Regions from separate parts of the Microbacterium lacusdiani genome, predicted to be linked through region 2. Evidence: predicted binding sites of a transcription regulator. Region 2 holds the regulator's gene; the other holds the start of a gene.

Region 1 (8,025 bases), on a different contig from region 2:
GATGTCGAGCAGCGCGTCGAGGTCGAGCTCCTCCTCCGGGTCGGGCGCCCCCGCGACCGTCTCGGTCGGCGTGGGCGTCGGATCCGGCTGCGGGGGCGCCGCGAGGTACGCCTCGAGCGAGATCGGCGACAGCGACGTCTCGAGCCCGGCCTGGAGCTGGGCCGCGACGTCGGCGTCCGCGAACTGCAGCGCGAAGCGGTCGTTCGGCATGACCATGAGGCGGTCGAGCCACTCCACGGCGCTCTCGGGTGCCGTGTCCCGCAGCGCCCGGATCGCCGCCGGGATCGCGGGATCGATCGCGAGGATGGCCTCGGTGCCCGCGACCGCGTCGAGCTGGGCGGTGAGCGCGCCCTCGGGCGCGGTGAGCTCCGCGAGCTGCTCGGCCCCGAGCAGACCCGACGACTGCGGCGCGGCCGTGATGGGGACGACCAGGCCGACCGGCTCGCTCTCGTCCTCGATCACCACGACGCTCTCGGCCGTGGCATCGCCGAGCTGCGCCCGGATCGGGTACACGCCGGGCCGCAGCCCCTCGAGCGCCTCGTGGTCGGCGGGAACGGCGATCCCGACCGTGTCCTGCGCCCCGGGGGCGAGGTCCTCGGCCGGCGCCGTGCCCGCGGGGGTCAGCGTGACGCCCTGGGTCGTCCCGTCGAGCCACGCGCGCAGCTGCGTGCGGTCCGCGAGGGGCGTGCGGCCGATCGAGAGGGTCGCGGTCGCGCCCTCGATCGGCTCCGTCGAGGCGTTCTCGACCGTGAGCGTCGTGGTCAGCGAGGCACCGGGCCGCAGGAATCCCTGCGCGGCGGGCGCGAGCGTGAGATCGGCCGTCGGCTCGTCCGGCTCGACCGCCGCGTGGGCGGGCGCCGCGCAGGCCAGCCCGAGGAGCACGGCGAACGCCGCCGCGGGGAGAGGGGCGAGCGGCCGTCTGCGGGGTTCGGCCTGGCGCCGGGGGAGGTCCGTCGTCATATGCGTGTGGATCGCATCCCGGATGTCGCCGGCGGGTCTCGCCGCCGGACCGGGTCGCGGATCCTCTCGATTCTACGGAGGCGCCTGTGTGCATCCCGGATGCGCCGCGACTCGGCGAGGCGGTCGGGCCTCAGCCGCTCGCGCGCGCCACCAGGCGGGTCGGGATGACGGTGCGCTCGGGCACGGGACGGCCCTCGAGCCGGTCGATCAGCAGGGCGACGGCGGCGTCGCCGAGTGCGTCGAAGTCCTGCGCGACCGTGGTGAGCGGCGGCTGGTAGTCGGCCGCGTCGACCACGTCGTCGAAGCCGATCACCGCGACATCCGGGCGGCCGGCCTCGCGCAGCGCCCGCAGCAGGCCCAGCGCCATCTGGTCGTTCCCGGCGAACACGGCGGTGACCTCGGGGTCGGCGGCCAGCGCGACACCGCGCTCGTAGCCGGAGCGCGCCGACCAGTCGCCGCGGAGCGGCTCGGGTGCCGGGGCGCCGAGCGCCTCGCGCCAGCCGCGTTCTCGCTCGTCCGCGGCATACGAGCCCGCGGGGCCCGCGAGGTGGTGCACCGTGGCGTGACCCGCATCCCGGAGGCGGGCGACGGCGGCGGCCGCTCCCCCGGCGTGGTCCGACTCGATCGCGATCAGGCTGGGCGCCGGGGCCGAGTCGACGGCGACCAGCGGGAAGGCGGCGGCACCGGCGGCCCGCACGGTCGGCGTCGCCTCGTTGAGCGCGATCGCGCCGTCGACGCGGTGATCCGACAGCGCGGCGAACGCCGCCTGCGCCGATCCGGGTGTGTCGTCCGCGAGGGTCAGGACCAGCACGGCGTGGTCGCGCGCGGCCCCGGCCGCGACCACGGCCTCGAGCACGCGGGCGTTGCCGACCGTGGCGAGGGTGCGGACGAGGACGCCGATCGTGCGCGTGCGGCCGGTGCGCAGCGCGCGGGCGGCCCGGTTGGGGCGGTAGCCGAGCTCGGCCATGGCGGCCTCGACCCGCGCGCGGGTGGTGGGGTCCACGTTGGCGGCGCCGTTGGCCACGCGGGACACCGTCTGCCCCGAGACGCCCGCGAGCCGCGCGACGTCGGCGGCCGACACGCTGCGCGCCATCCTGCTCTCCTTCGATCGAAACCTCGTGTACCGCCTCTCGGCGTTCTACCTCTATCATGCATGTTGACGTCAACATGCGCCGCATCTCCCGAAGGATCCCCATGACGCACACCCCCGACCTGCCCGCGACGGAGCTGGGCGCCGGCGTCGTGCGCCGCCCGGCCCGCCTGGCCGACGGCCGCGAGCTGATCTACTACGACGACCCGGGCACGACGCTGCCGCCCGAGCGCCGCGTCGACGAGCGCGAGCTCGACCCGCGCCCCGCGACGGCGACCATGCGCCGGGACGTGCTGACCGGCGACTGGATCTCGGTGGCGGCCGCGCGCCAGAACCGCGCGCACCTGCCCCCGGCCGACCTGGACCCGCTGGCGCCCCAGACGCCGACGAACCCGTCGGAGCTGCCGTCGTCGTACGACGTCGCGGTGTTCGAGAACCGCTCGCCCTCCTTCGGCCCCGCGCTGGACGAGGCGTTCGGCGACGCTCCCGCGGCGGAGGACGCTCCGCGCGGCCTGGACGACCTGAACGCCCCCGGCCTCGGCCGTTCGCGCACCTCGGTCGGCCGCTGCGAGGTCGTGTGCTTCAGCCCGGAGCGCACCGGCTCGTTCGGCACGCAGTCGGTCACGCGCGCGCGCACCGTGATCGAGGCCTGGGCCGACCGCACGGCCGCGCTGTCGGCGCTGCCCGGCGTGCGACAGGTGTTCGTGTTCGAGAACCGCGGCGAGGAGATCGGCGTCACGCTGCAGCACCCGCACGGCCAGATCTACGCCTACCCCTACGTCACGCCGCGCACGCAGCTGCTGCTGGCGTCGATCGAGCGCGAGGGCGCGGACCTGTTCGACCGCATCATCGAGTTCGAGTCGGCGGGACCCCGCGTCGTCGTCGAGGGCGAGCACTGGATCGGCTACGTGCCGTTCGCCGCGCGCTGGCCCGTCGAGGTGCACCTCGCGCCGCGCCGCCACGCGGCCGACTTCGCCGAGCTCACGGCCGAGGAGCGCGACGAGCTCGCGCCGCTCTACCTGCGCCTGCTGCGCGGTGTCGACGCCCTGTACACGACGCCGACCCCGTACATCGCGGCGTGGCACCAGGCACCGGTCGAGGTCGGCCGCGACAGCGCCCGCCTGCACCTGCAGCTCACGTCGCCGCGTCGCGCGGCCGACAAGCTCAAGTTCCTCGCGGGCTCGGAGGCCGCGATGGGCGCGTGGATCGGCGACGTGCCGCCCGAGCAGTCCGCGGAGCGCCTGCGCATCGCGATCGCCGAGGCCGACCAGGCCGCGGGGGTCGAGGCGTGACCGCCCTCGTCCAGGCTCAGGAGCTCTTCGCCCGGGTCGCCGGATCCCCCGCCGCCGGCGTGTGGTCGTCGGCCGGCCGCGCGAACCTGATCGGCGAGCACACCGACTACAACGAGGGCTTCGTGCTGCCCTTCGCGATCCAGCACCGCACCTACGCCGCCGCGGCCACGCGCGGCGACGGCGTGGTCCGCGTGGTGTCGACGTTCGCCGAGCAGCCCGTCGAGCTGCCCGTCGCCGAGCTCGCCGCGACGTTCGACGGCCCCGCCGGTCACGCGGTGACGGGCGGCGTCGTGCCCGAGTGGGCCGCGTACGCGCTGGGCGTGGCCTGGGCCGCGCTCGCCGCATCCGGCCGCGCCGCGGCCGACGTGCCGGGCGTGGACATCGCGATCGCGTCGGATGTGCCGATCGGCGCGGGCCTGTCGTCGTCGGCGGCCATCGAGGGCGCCGTGGCCTCGGCGCTCGACGAGCTGTGGGGCCTCGGCCTCGCGCCCCTCGACATGGCGCGCGTCGGGCGCCGCGCCGAGAACGAGGCGGTCGGCGCCCCCACCGGGATCATGGACCAGGTCTCGTCGATCATGGGCCGCGCGGACGCCGCGACGTTCCTCGACTGCCGCAGCCTCGAGACCCAGTCGGTCGACCTCGGCTTCGCGCGCGAGGGGCTCTCGCTCCTCGTGATCGACACGCGGGTCAAGCACTCGCACTCGACCGGCGGCTACCGCGAGCGCCGCGAGGCGTGCGAGCGGGGCGCGGCCGCCATGGGCGTGCCCGCGCTGCGCGACGTGACCGTCGCGGAGCTGGATCGCGCGCGCGAGCTCCTCGACGACGTGACGTTCCGCCGCATCCGGCACATCGTCACCGAGAACCAGCGCGTGCTCGACACGGTCGAGACCCTGCGCGCTCAGGGGCCGCGCGCCATCGGCGACCTGCTGGTCGCGTCGCACGCCTCGATGCGGGACGACTTCGAGATCTCGGTGCCCGAGCTCGACACGGCCGTGGAGACCGCGCTCGCCGAGGGCGCGGTCGGCGCCCGCATGACGGGCGGCGGCTTCGGCGGAGCGGCCATCGCCCTGGTCGACGAGGCGCGCGTCGACGCCGTGGCCGAGGCCGCGACCGCCGCGTTCGCGGACCGCGGCTTCGCGGCCCCCCATGCCTTCACGGTCGTGCCCTCGGAGGGTGCGCGCCGCGACGTCTGACGCCCCCCGGCACGCGAGGAGGGACCCGGCCGACGGCCGGGTCCCTCCTCGTCTGCGCGGGCTACGCCGTCAGCTCGGGCGTGACGTCCTGCGACGCGGTCATGGAGCGCTGGACCTCGATCTTGCGCGGCTTGGCCTTCTCGCTGATCGGGATGAGCACGCTCAGCACGCCGTTGTCGTAGGTCGCCGAGATGCCGGCCGTGTCGATGCCCTGCCCCAGGTTGAGCTGGCGCAGGTACGAGCCCGTGGCGCGCTCGCGGGTGATCCACTTCACGCCCTCGGCGCTGCGGGCGGTGCGCTCGGCGCGGATGGTGAGCAGCTGGCCGTCCACGTCGATGTCGACGCTGCCCGGGTCGATGCCCGGCAGGTCGGCGCTCAGGACGTAGTGGTCGCCGTCGCGGTACAGGTCCATCGGCATCAGCCGCGGACCCTGCCGGTCGAACAGCTGCTCGGCCACGCGGTCGAACTCACGGAACGGGTCGAAGAACATCGCCATCGTGATTCCTCCTCCTGTCTGCTCGTGGCGATTCAGACCTGAGTCATGAGGACTCAATTCCGTTTTAGCACTCTCGGGGTGAGAGTGCAAGATCCGTTTTCTGCCCCTTCCATGTCTCAGTTCGGCGCGGAATCCAGGGGCGATTCCGCGCGGAAGTGAGACACGGCACGGGGTTGAATGGGACCGTGACCCCGAACCCCGATGCCGCCCTGTGCTCCGCGCTCGCCAGCGACCTGGCGGCCGCGCGCTTCCGCTCGGAGGCGCTGCGCGCCGCGTGGGGCGTCGAGGCCGACGACGCGATCGGGCGCGGCTTGAGGGTCCCGGCGCTGCGCGCGCTCGGCGGCAGGTCGGATGCGCTCGCGACGCTCGGACGGCTGCTGGTGCTCGGCATCGCGCAGCCCTTGCCGGCGGTGGATGCGGCGCTGCCGCGCCTCGGCGCCCGCGGCCTCCAGTCGCTCGGCCTGGCCGAGGTCGCGGGCGATGCGGTCGAGCCGCGCGCGATCGTCCGGCCCCAGTCGTACCTCGACAGCGAGGGCGCGGGCGAGTGGTGGTTCGCGAGCGACCTGGACGAGCTCGCGATCGGCGGCGGGGCGCTCGCCGAGGACCATGTGCTCGGCGTCGGCGGGGCCTCGCTCACGCTGGCCGGCCTGCAGCTGCCGACGCCCGCGGGGCGCGTGCTCGACCTCGGCACCGGGTGCGGCGTGCAGGCGCTGCGCGCCCTGCGGTACGCCGACTCCGCGGTCGCGACGGACCTCTCCGAGCGCGCGCTCGCGTTCGCGCGCCTGAACGCACTGCTCAACGCCGAGGGCGGCCGGGTGGAGACCCGGCACGGCAGCCTCTTCGATCCGGTCGCGGGCGAGACGTTCGACCGCGTCGTCTCCAATCCGCCGTTCGTGATCACGCCGCGCGCCCTGGGCGTGCCGGACTACGAGTACCGCGACGGCGGGATGGTCGGGGATGCGCTGGTCGAGAAGGTGATCGCCGGCGTCGGCGCCGTCCTCGAGCCCGGCGGCGTCGCCCAGCTGCTGGGCAACTGGGAGACCCGCGGCGGCGTCGACGGGCTCGACCGCGTGCGCGCGTGGATCGAGTCGTCGGATGTCCCGCTGGACGCCTGGGTCGTCGAGCGCGAGCAGCTCGATCCCATCCAGTACGCGGAGATGTGGATCCGCGACGGCGGGACGGTGCCGGGCTCCGCGCGGCACGACGCGCTGCTGGGCGCCTGGCTGGACGACTTCGCCGAGCGCGGCGTGAGCGCGATCGGCTTCGGGTACGTGCTGCTGCGACGGGCGGCGGATGAGCCGACCCTCGCGCGATACGAGCGCGTGCCCCAGCCGATCCCGTCGGAGGGCGGCCTCGGCATCCACCTCGCGGAGGCCCTCGCCGCGCACGACCGGCTCGTCGCGATGGACGACGACGCGCTCGCCGAGGCCACGCTCCGCACCGCCCCGGACGTCACCGAGGCGCGGCATCACCTGCCGGGCGTCGCGGATCCGCAGGTGATCGAGCTGCGGCAGGGCGGCGGGTTCGGCCGTGCGCTGCAGGCCGACCCGGGGCTCGCCGCCCTGGTGGGCGCGTGCGACGGCGACCTGCCGGTGGGCCCGCTGATCGCGGCGATCGCGGACCTGCTCGAGGTCGACGGCGCGGCGCTGCGGGCCGAGCTGCTGCCGCGCGTGCGGGACCTGATCGTGGACGGGTTCCTGCGGCTGTCCTGAGGCGGATCAGCCGGCGGCGACAAGCGCGACGGCGACCGCGCACGCCGCGAGGCCGACCGCCTGGCCGCGGTGGATGCGCTCGCGCAGGACGAGCGCGGCGAGGATCACGGTCGCGGCCGGGTAGAGCGCCGAGATGACCGAGACCACGGTCAGCAGGCCGTGCTGGGTCGCGAACAGGAAGAAGGTCAGCGCCGTGGCGCCGAGCACTCCGGGGAGCAGCGCGAGCCCCGCGCGGCGCGGAGGCAGCGCGATCCCCGCCCGCACGAGAAGGACGCCGGCCGCGAGCACGACGACCGCGACGAGCATCGCGAGCGCGTTGGGCCAGAGTCCCGCCTCCTCCCGGAACTGGCCGATCGCCGCGAAGGCCGTGCCGAATCCGAGGCCGGCGAGGACGCCGTCCCGGATCGACGCGGCGGTTCCGGTCCGAGACGCGGCGTGCGCCGGGGGCACCCGCGCCACGAGCCAGATCGCGACGAGCCCGACCGCGATGCCGCCCCACACGAGCGGCGCGGGCCGCTCGCCGGCGGCGACCCCGGCCACCACGGGCACGGCCGCGCTGACGACGGCCGAGATGGGCGCGACGACGCTCATCCGGCCCGCCGCGAGCCCGCGGTAGAGGAACGCCGTGCCGAGCGCGGATCCGGTGCCGGCCAGCGCGGCCCACGCGAGGTCGACCGGAGCCGGGGCGCCGCCGATCGCGAGCGCAGCGGCGCCCGCCGCGAGGAGCGCTCCGATCTGCCCCCACAGCGCGATGGTCCAGGGGCTGTCGCGCTTGGAGAGCACGCCGCCCAGGAAGTCGGACAGCCCGTACGCGGCCGCGCTCGCCAGGGCGAGCAGGATGGCCGTCACGGCCGCAGCAGCGACTTGATCGCGCGGCGCTCGTCCATGGCGGCGTAGGCCTCGGCGACCTCCGCCATCGGCAGGGTCAGGTCGAACACGCGGCCGGGGTCGATCGCGCCCGACAGCACCTCGGGCAGCAGCTCGTCGACGTAGTTCCGGACGGGGGCCACTCCCCCGCGCACGCCCACGTTGCTGCTGAACATCGTGCGGACCGGCAGCTCCGGGCCGCCGTGAGGAACGCCCACAAACCCGACCTGGCCGCCCGGACGCGCCGAGCGCAGGGCCTGGTCCATCGACTCCTTCGTGCCGACGCACTCGAGCACCGCGTCGGGCCCGATGCCGTCGAACAGGTCCTTGACCGCCGCGATGCCCTCGTCGCCGCGCTGCTCCAGCACGTCGGTCGCCCCGAACGCCCGCGCCAGCGCCTGCCGCGGCTCGTGCC
Region 2 (6,830 bases):
GACTACCCGGAGCAGGAGGTCGACGCCGCCGACCTGTCGTGCGCGAGGCCGGTCGCCGTCCCCGTGTACGACGACGAGAGCACGCTCATGCTCGTGTGCACCGCCGTGGCGGGCGAATGCGTGGTGCGGGTGCTCCCGCCCGAGGATGCCGGGTGACCGCGCTCTGCATCACCCGCCGGCGGCGGGGACCGTGGCGGTCCCCGCGTCGCGCTCGCGCAGGGCCCCGCCGCCCTGGCGGCCGAGGCTCAGCTGCTTCAGGACGGCGACGACGCCGCCGATGAGCACGAGGAGCCCCCACACGGCGCCCACCACCGCGGTGATGAGCGCGGCGAGCGCGTCGGCGATGCTCACCACGATCCCCGGGACGACCGAGTGCAGCACCATCGTCAGGAGCGTGAGGAGAAGGGCCAGCAGCAGGAAGAACACCATCCGCTTGCTGCCGAGCATGCGCGGCTGCGCCACGATGAGGAATGCGACGGCGGCGAGCTGCAGCACCAGGACCGCCCCCAGGATCGCCGCCGACGCGCCGACATCGAAGAACCCGAACACCGCGAGGTAGGCGAGCGTGCCGAAGGGGGCCGCCAGGAACAGCGCCACCATCGTGGTGAGGGCGGCGAAGGCGAGCAGGGCCAGCAGCACGCCGGCGACCGCGGCGCCGAGGCCGCCCACGAGGCTCGCGATGCCGTTCACGAGCGCGCCCGCGCGGTGCCCGATCAGCAGCGGCAGGGCCATGAGCCCCACCATCAGCAGCGTCAGCCCGAGCGGCAGCGCCAGGAACGGGATGCCGAGGCCCGGCGGGTCCTCGGCCTCCGCGCCGAACGCGCCGTCCTCGGCGATGGCCGCGACGTCGCCCGCGTCCACCCCCTCGGGCAGCGACGCGCCCGGCTGGGCGAGCGCCGCGATGCGCTCGCCCAGGGGTGGCGGCGACACGACGACCCCCGCGCCGACGCAGGCGAGCACCGCCAGCAGGATCGCCGCGACGGCGACCCACAGCGCCCACCTGCGCAGGCCGTCCACGGGGCGCCGCGCGATCTCTCAGAGTGCCAGCAGGATGCCGCCGGCCACGAGGCCGACGACGAGGATGCCCGCCGCGACGTACCAGGCCCAGTCGGGCGGCACGAACTTTCCGCCGTACGAGGGCTGGAGCGACGCGTGCGGCGTCGCGGTGGCGCCCGCGATGAAGGCGACCGCGACGGCGGCGAGGAAGGCGACGCCGATGACGATGAAGCCGGCCTCGGAGCGCATGATCCCGACGACGACGGCGGTGACGCCGGCCGCGACGCCCAGGATGTAGCCCGCGATCGTGAGCACGAGCTTGACGGTGGGATTGCCGGTGATGCCGGACAGCGTGGTGTTCATGCTCTGAGGAGCCCGCGCCGCGCGTCCCTGATACGGGATGACATGCTGACTGGATGAATGCCCCCGAGATGTGGGATCTGAGGGACGGGGACGGCCGCCCGACGGGAGCGCGGGTGCGCCGGGGAGACGTGCTTCCCGAGGGAACGACTCATCTCGTCGCCGCGACGTGTGTGCTGCGCGCCGATGGACGGGTGCTTCTCACGCGCCGGGCTGCGTCCAAAGCCGAGCACCCCTTGACATGGGAGTTCCCGGGCGGGAGCGCCCTGGCCGGGGAGTCGAGCGCCCAGGCTGCCTCGCGAGAACTGCACGAGGAGACAGGCATCCTGGCGCCTCCGTCCCAGCTGACTTTCATCGGTCGGCACCGGGAGATCTCCGCCTTCGTGGATCTCTATGCGGTGTCGCTGGGCGTGGATGTGCCCGTCGTCCTGGACCCGGCGGAGGTTGCCGCAGCGGAGTGGGTCTCCTTCGACGAAATCTTTCGGCGCCGCCAGCAGGAGACCTTCGCCGAGCCGTGGCTGGACCGGTTGGACGCACTTCTGCAAGCCCTTGCCCGCTGGGCGCGAAGCAACGCCCCTCATCCTCACCTCGAGGAGATATCCACGATCTCGGACGGATGAGCGGGACAGCGGCCTCCGCGGTGGATTTCTCCGCGCGTCACGGCGGCGCACTATCGGCGCGAGCGGGTCCTGCGAGCGGTGCTCAGCCGATCCGGCGTCGTGCTCGCTAGAATTGGCACTCAGAACGAGCGAGTGCCAGGCGACGTCGGGAGGTGCGGCATGGTCACGGAACGTGGGCTGAAGGTGCTCCGCGCCATCGTGCAGGACTACGTCGACACGCACGAGCCGGTGGGCAGCAAGTCGATCGTCGAGCGCCACGCGTTCGGCGTCTCCGCGGCCACCATCCGCAACGACATGGCGCTGCTCGAGGACGAGGAGCTGATCACCGCCCCGCACACGTCTTCGGGCCGCGTGCCGACCGACAAGGGCTACCGCGTCTTCGTCGACCACCTGGCCGAGCTGCGGCCCCTGTCCCAGGCGCAGCGCTCGGCCATCTCGACGTTCCTGGCCGACCCCTCGGACCTGGACGACCTGCTCTCGCGCACCGTGCGCGTGCTCACGCAGCTGACGGGGCAGGTCGCGCTCGTGCAGTACCCGTCCTTCGCGTCCGCGAACGTCACCCACGTGGAGCTGGTGCGGCTCGACGACATCCGGATGCTTGTGATCATCGTGACCGACACGGGCCGGGTCTCGCAGCGCCTCACGGCGACGCCGAGCGGCGTGCACGAGGACGACGTCGCGGTGCTGCGCGCGCAGCTCGCGTCGCTCGTCACGGGGCGCTCGGTGGGCGACGGCTCCGAGCGGATCGAGGCGCTGCGGGCGCAGGCGCCGGCGGAGCGCGGCCGCCGCGACGACGCGCTGCTGACGCTCGCAGCCGTCGTGGGGGAGGAGCTCGACGAGTTCCGCGAGAACCGCCTCGTGATGGCCGGGGCGGCGACCCTGGCGAAGCGGGAGCAGGACTTCCGCGGCAGCATCCACCCGCTGCTCGAGGCCATCGAGGAGCAGGTCACACTGCTGCGGCTGATGTCTGAGATGGTGGCGGACGAGCACGGCCTGTCGGCGAGCATCGGCCGCGAGAACGACGAGTTCGGGCTGGCCGAGGCGTCGATCATCGCGAGCGACTACGACGCGGGCGTGGGCCGCGCGCGCGTGGGGCTCATGGGCCCGACGCGCATGGACTACCCCAGCAACCTGTCGGCGGCCCGCGCGGTGGCGCGGTACCTGTCGCGGCTGCTGGACGAGGACGAGGGCCGCCGCTAGGCGGCGCCGATTCATCACGCGGGAGCGCGCGGCAGACGACGCGCGACCATGAAAGGCGAGTGTGGCTGACCACTACGAGGTTCTCGGGGTGTCGCGCGAGGCGACGTCCGACGACATCAAGAAGGCGTATCGCAAGCTGGCGCGCCAGCTGCATCCCGACGTCAACCCCAGCGAGGACGCCGCGGAGCGCTTCAAGCTGGTGACGCACGCGTACGAGGTGCTGAGCGACGACGAGAAGCGCCGCCGCTACGACAAGGGCGGCGACGAGAGCCCGTTCGGAGGCGCGGGCGGGTTCGGCGGCTTCAGCGACATCTTCGAGACGTTCTTCGGCGCGGGCGCCGGCGGCGGCCGCGCGGGACGTCCCCGTTCGCGCCGCGAGCGCGGCCAGGACGCGCTCGTGCGCGTCACGCTCGAGCTCGGCGACGTCGTCTTCGGCGTGCACCGGGACCTCGAGGTCGACACGGCCGTGCTGTGCGAGACGTGCCAGGGCTCGTGCTGCCAGCCGGGCACGGGTCCGGCGCGTTGCGAGATCTGCGGCGGCTCGGGCTTCATCCAGCGCCAGGTGCGCAGCCTCCTCGGCAACGTCGTGACGCAGCAGCCGTGCGGCGCGTGCCAGGGCTACGGCGCGACCATCCCCGACCCGTGCACGACCTGCCACGGCCAGGGCCGGGTGCGCTCGCGCCGCACCGTGTCGGTCGACATCCCGGCCGGCGTCGAGACCGGCCTGCGCCTGCAGCTGCCCGGCTCGGGCGAGGTCGGCCCGGCGGGCGGCCCCAACGGCGACCTCTACATCGAGGTCCAGGTGTCGCCGCACCCGGTCTTCAGCCGCGACGGCGACGACCTGCTCGCGACGCTCGAGGTGTCGATGACCGACGCCATCCTGGGCGCCACCACGACCATCGAGGCGCTGGACGGCCCGGTCGAGCTCGAGCTGCGGCCCGGCATCCAGGCCGGGGAGGTGCTGACGGTCAAGAACCGCGGCATCACGGGGCTCCGGTCCTCGCAGCGCGGCGACCTGCGGGTCGGGATACACGTCGTCACGCCGACGCGACTGGACGCCAAGGAGCGGGCGCTGGTGGAGGAGCTCGCGAAGCGCACCAAGGCGCCGAAGCCGCGCCTGGCGGAGTTCCAGCAGGGCCTGTTCTCCAAGCTGCGCGACCGGTTCCGGGGCTGACGCGTGGCCCTGCACTTCATCGACGAGACGGCCGGGGCCGCCCGCGTCGGCGACGCGGTCACACTGACGGGCGCCGAGGCGCATCACGCCGCCGCCGTGCGCCGCGTGCGCGTCGGCGAGGCGGTCACCGTGACGGACGGCCGGGGCGCGTGGCTCGAGGGCGAGGCCGAGAGCGTCGAGCCGCGCGAGGTCGTCGTCCGGATCGCCACCCGCCGCGACGAGGACGCGCCGCGGCCGCGCCTGGTGCTCGCGCAGGCCCTGGCGAAGGGCGACCGCGACGAGCTCGCGGTCCAGGCCGCGACCGAGCTCGGCGCCGACGAGATCGTGCCGTGGCAGGCGGCCCGCAGCGTGTCGCGCTGGGAGGGGCCCAAGGCCGAGAAGGGGCGCGTCCGCTGGGCCGCCATCGTGCGCGAGGCGGCCAAGCAGGCCCACCGCGCGTGGCTGCCGGAGGTCGTGCCGGTCGCGACGACCGGGGCCCTCGCGGCGCGCGCGGCCGGCGAGCGCGTCCTGGTCCTCGAGCCCACCGCCGAGACCCGTCTGACGGCAGTGGATCTCGGAGACGCCGCATCCATCGTGCTCGTGGTCGGTCCCGAGGGCGGCATCTCCCCGGAGGAGCTGGACCGGCTGGAGGCCGCCGGCGCCGTGCGTGTCCGGCTCGGCGACACGGTGCTGCGCACGTCCACCGCCGGGCCCGCGGCGCTCGCACTCGTGAACGCGCGCCTGGGCCGCTGGTGACCCGCGACGCGGGTCAAGCCCCCGGGTCGGGTGAGGGGCGCGCGCATAGACTGAGGTCCATGAGCGATCCCTCGATCTTCACCCGCATCCTGCAGGGCGACATCCCCGGCGAGATCGTGGCCGAGACCGAGCGGGTCTTCGCCATCAAGGACATCGCGCCGCAGGCGCCGCTGCACCTGCTGGTGATCCCGAAGACGCAGGAGTACCGCGACGTCGCGGAGCTCGCCGCGGGGGACCCCGAGCTGCTGGCCGAGATGGTGTCCGTGGCGAAGGGCCTCGCATCCGAGCACGCCGACGGCGACTTCCGCCTGCTGTTCAACTCCGGGTCGGGCGCGGGCCAGACCGTGTTCCACGTTCATGCGCACGTGCTCGCGGGCGGCCTGGGAGAGAGAAGCCTCGTCGGTGAGTGACCTTCACACGGAGACCGTGACCGCCGACGGAGTCGCGATGGTGCAGCTGCTCGGCCCGCAGGACCGCCTGCTCCGGATGGTCGAGAGCGCGCACCCGGATGTCGACGTCCACGTGCGCGGCAACGAGATCACGCTGCGCGGGGCGGAGGCCGACGTGCGCGCGGCGCGCGCGCTGGTCGACGAGCTGCTCCAGATGACCAAGGCCGGGCATGCGCTCGGCGAGGCCGACGTGGCGAGCTCGGCGCGCATGATGCGCGACGAGTCCGGCCCGCGGCCGAGCGAGGTCATGGGCGAGGCGATCCTGTCGAGCCGCGGCAAGACCATCCGACCCAAGACCGTGGGTCAGAAGGACTACATCGACGCGATCGATCAGAACACGATCGTGTTCGGGATCGGCCCCGCCGGAACGGGCAAGACCTACCTGGCGATGGCGAAGGCCGTGCAGGCGCTGCAGCGGCGCGAGGTCGACCGGATCATCCTGACCCGCCCGGCGGTCGAGGCGGGCGAGCGGCTCGGCTTCCTGCCCGGCACCCTCACCGACAAGATCGACCCGTACCTGCGCCCGCTGTACGACGCTCTGAACGAGATGATGGACCCCGAACTCGTGCCCAAGCTCATGGCGACGGGCACGATCGAGGTCGCGCCGCTCGCGTACATGCGCGGCCGCACGCTCAACAACTCGTTCGTCGTGCTCGACGAGGCGCAGAACACCACGCCCGAGCAGATGAAGATGTTCCTGACGCGTCTCGGCTTCGGCACCAAGATGGTCGTCACCGGCGACATCACCCAGGTCGACCTGCCGCAGGGCGCGTCGGGCCTGCGCCTCGTGACGCGCGTGCTGGAGGGGATCGACGACATCCACTTCGCGCGCCTGACGAGCGACGACGTGGTGCGGCACTCGCTGGTGGGCCGCATCGTGGACGCGTACAGCGAGTACGACGAGCGCCGCCTCGCCGCGCGTCACGAGCGCGACGAGGCCGCCGAGTTCGCCAACCGGGCCGAGCGACGCGCCGCGAACTTCCCGAAGGCCTCGCGGGCGACCGGCCCCCGAGACCGCACGCCCAAGCGAGGACGATCGTGATCGACATCAACAACGAGTCCGCCGTCGAGATCGACGAGTCGGTGCTGCTGCGCCTCACGCAGGAGAACCTGGCCGCGCTGCACGTGTCGCCCGACGCGGACGTGGCGATCGTCCTGGTGGACGAGGGCGCCATGGAGCAGCTGCACCTGCAGTGGATGGACGAGCCGGGCCCGACCGACGTGCTGAGCTTCCCGATGGACGAGCTGCGGCCGGGCACCGAGGACCAGCCCACGCCGCCCGGGCTGCTCGGCGAC

The links. Region 2 encodes HrcA, which represses chaperone genes, less so after heat shock. Its sites were predicted from a motif close to TTNGCACTCGNNNNNNNCGAGTGCNAA; they were not measured.
Region 1: the regulator HrcA is predicted to act here: its motif matches at 5,096-5,122, upstream of ACYVGN_RS01680 (Hsp20/alpha crystallin family protein).

Annotation. Positions count from the first base shown of each region.
Region 1 is NZ_BAAGXJ010000002.1:35,408-43,432, reverse strand. Features, by position in the region: gene ACYVGN_RS01700 (DUF6049 family protein) at 1-960, opposite strand, end outside; gene ACYVGN_RS01695 (LacI family DNA-binding transcriptional regulator) at 1,091-2,053, opposite strand; gene galT (galactose-1-phosphate uridylyltransferase) at 2,155-3,342, shown strand; gene galK (galactokinase) at 3,339-4,535, shown strand; gene ACYVGN_RS01680 (Hsp20/alpha crystallin family protein) at 4,597-5,031, opposite strand; gene ACYVGN_RS01675 (DUF7059 domain-containing protein) at 5,217-6,743, shown strand; gene ACYVGN_RS01670 (EamA family transporter) at 6,750-7,592, opposite strand; gene ACYVGN_RS01665 (zinc-dependent alcohol dehydrogenase family protein) at 7,589-8,025, opposite strand, start outside.
Region 2 is NZ_BAAGXJ010000003.1:186,887-193,716, reverse strand. Features, by position in the region: gene ACYVGN_RS03045 (hypothetical protein) at 1-156, shown strand, start outside; gene ACYVGN_RS03040 (hypothetical protein) at 169-1,017, opposite strand; gene ACYVGN_RS03035 (hypothetical protein) at 1,036-1,359, opposite strand; gene ACYVGN_RS03030 (NUDIX hydrolase) at 1,413-1,976, shown strand; gene hrcA (heat-inducible transcriptional repressor HrcA) at 2,136-3,176, shown strand; gene dnaJ (molecular chaperone DnaJ) at 3,238-4,350, shown strand; gene ACYVGN_RS03015 (16S rRNA (uracil(1498)-N(3))-methyltransferase) at 4,354-5,085, shown strand; gene ACYVGN_RS03010 (HIT domain-containing protein) at 5,145-5,495, shown strand; gene ACYVGN_RS03005 (PhoH family protein) at 5,533-6,576, shown strand; gene ybeY (rRNA maturation RNase YbeY) at 6,570-6,830, shown strand, end outside.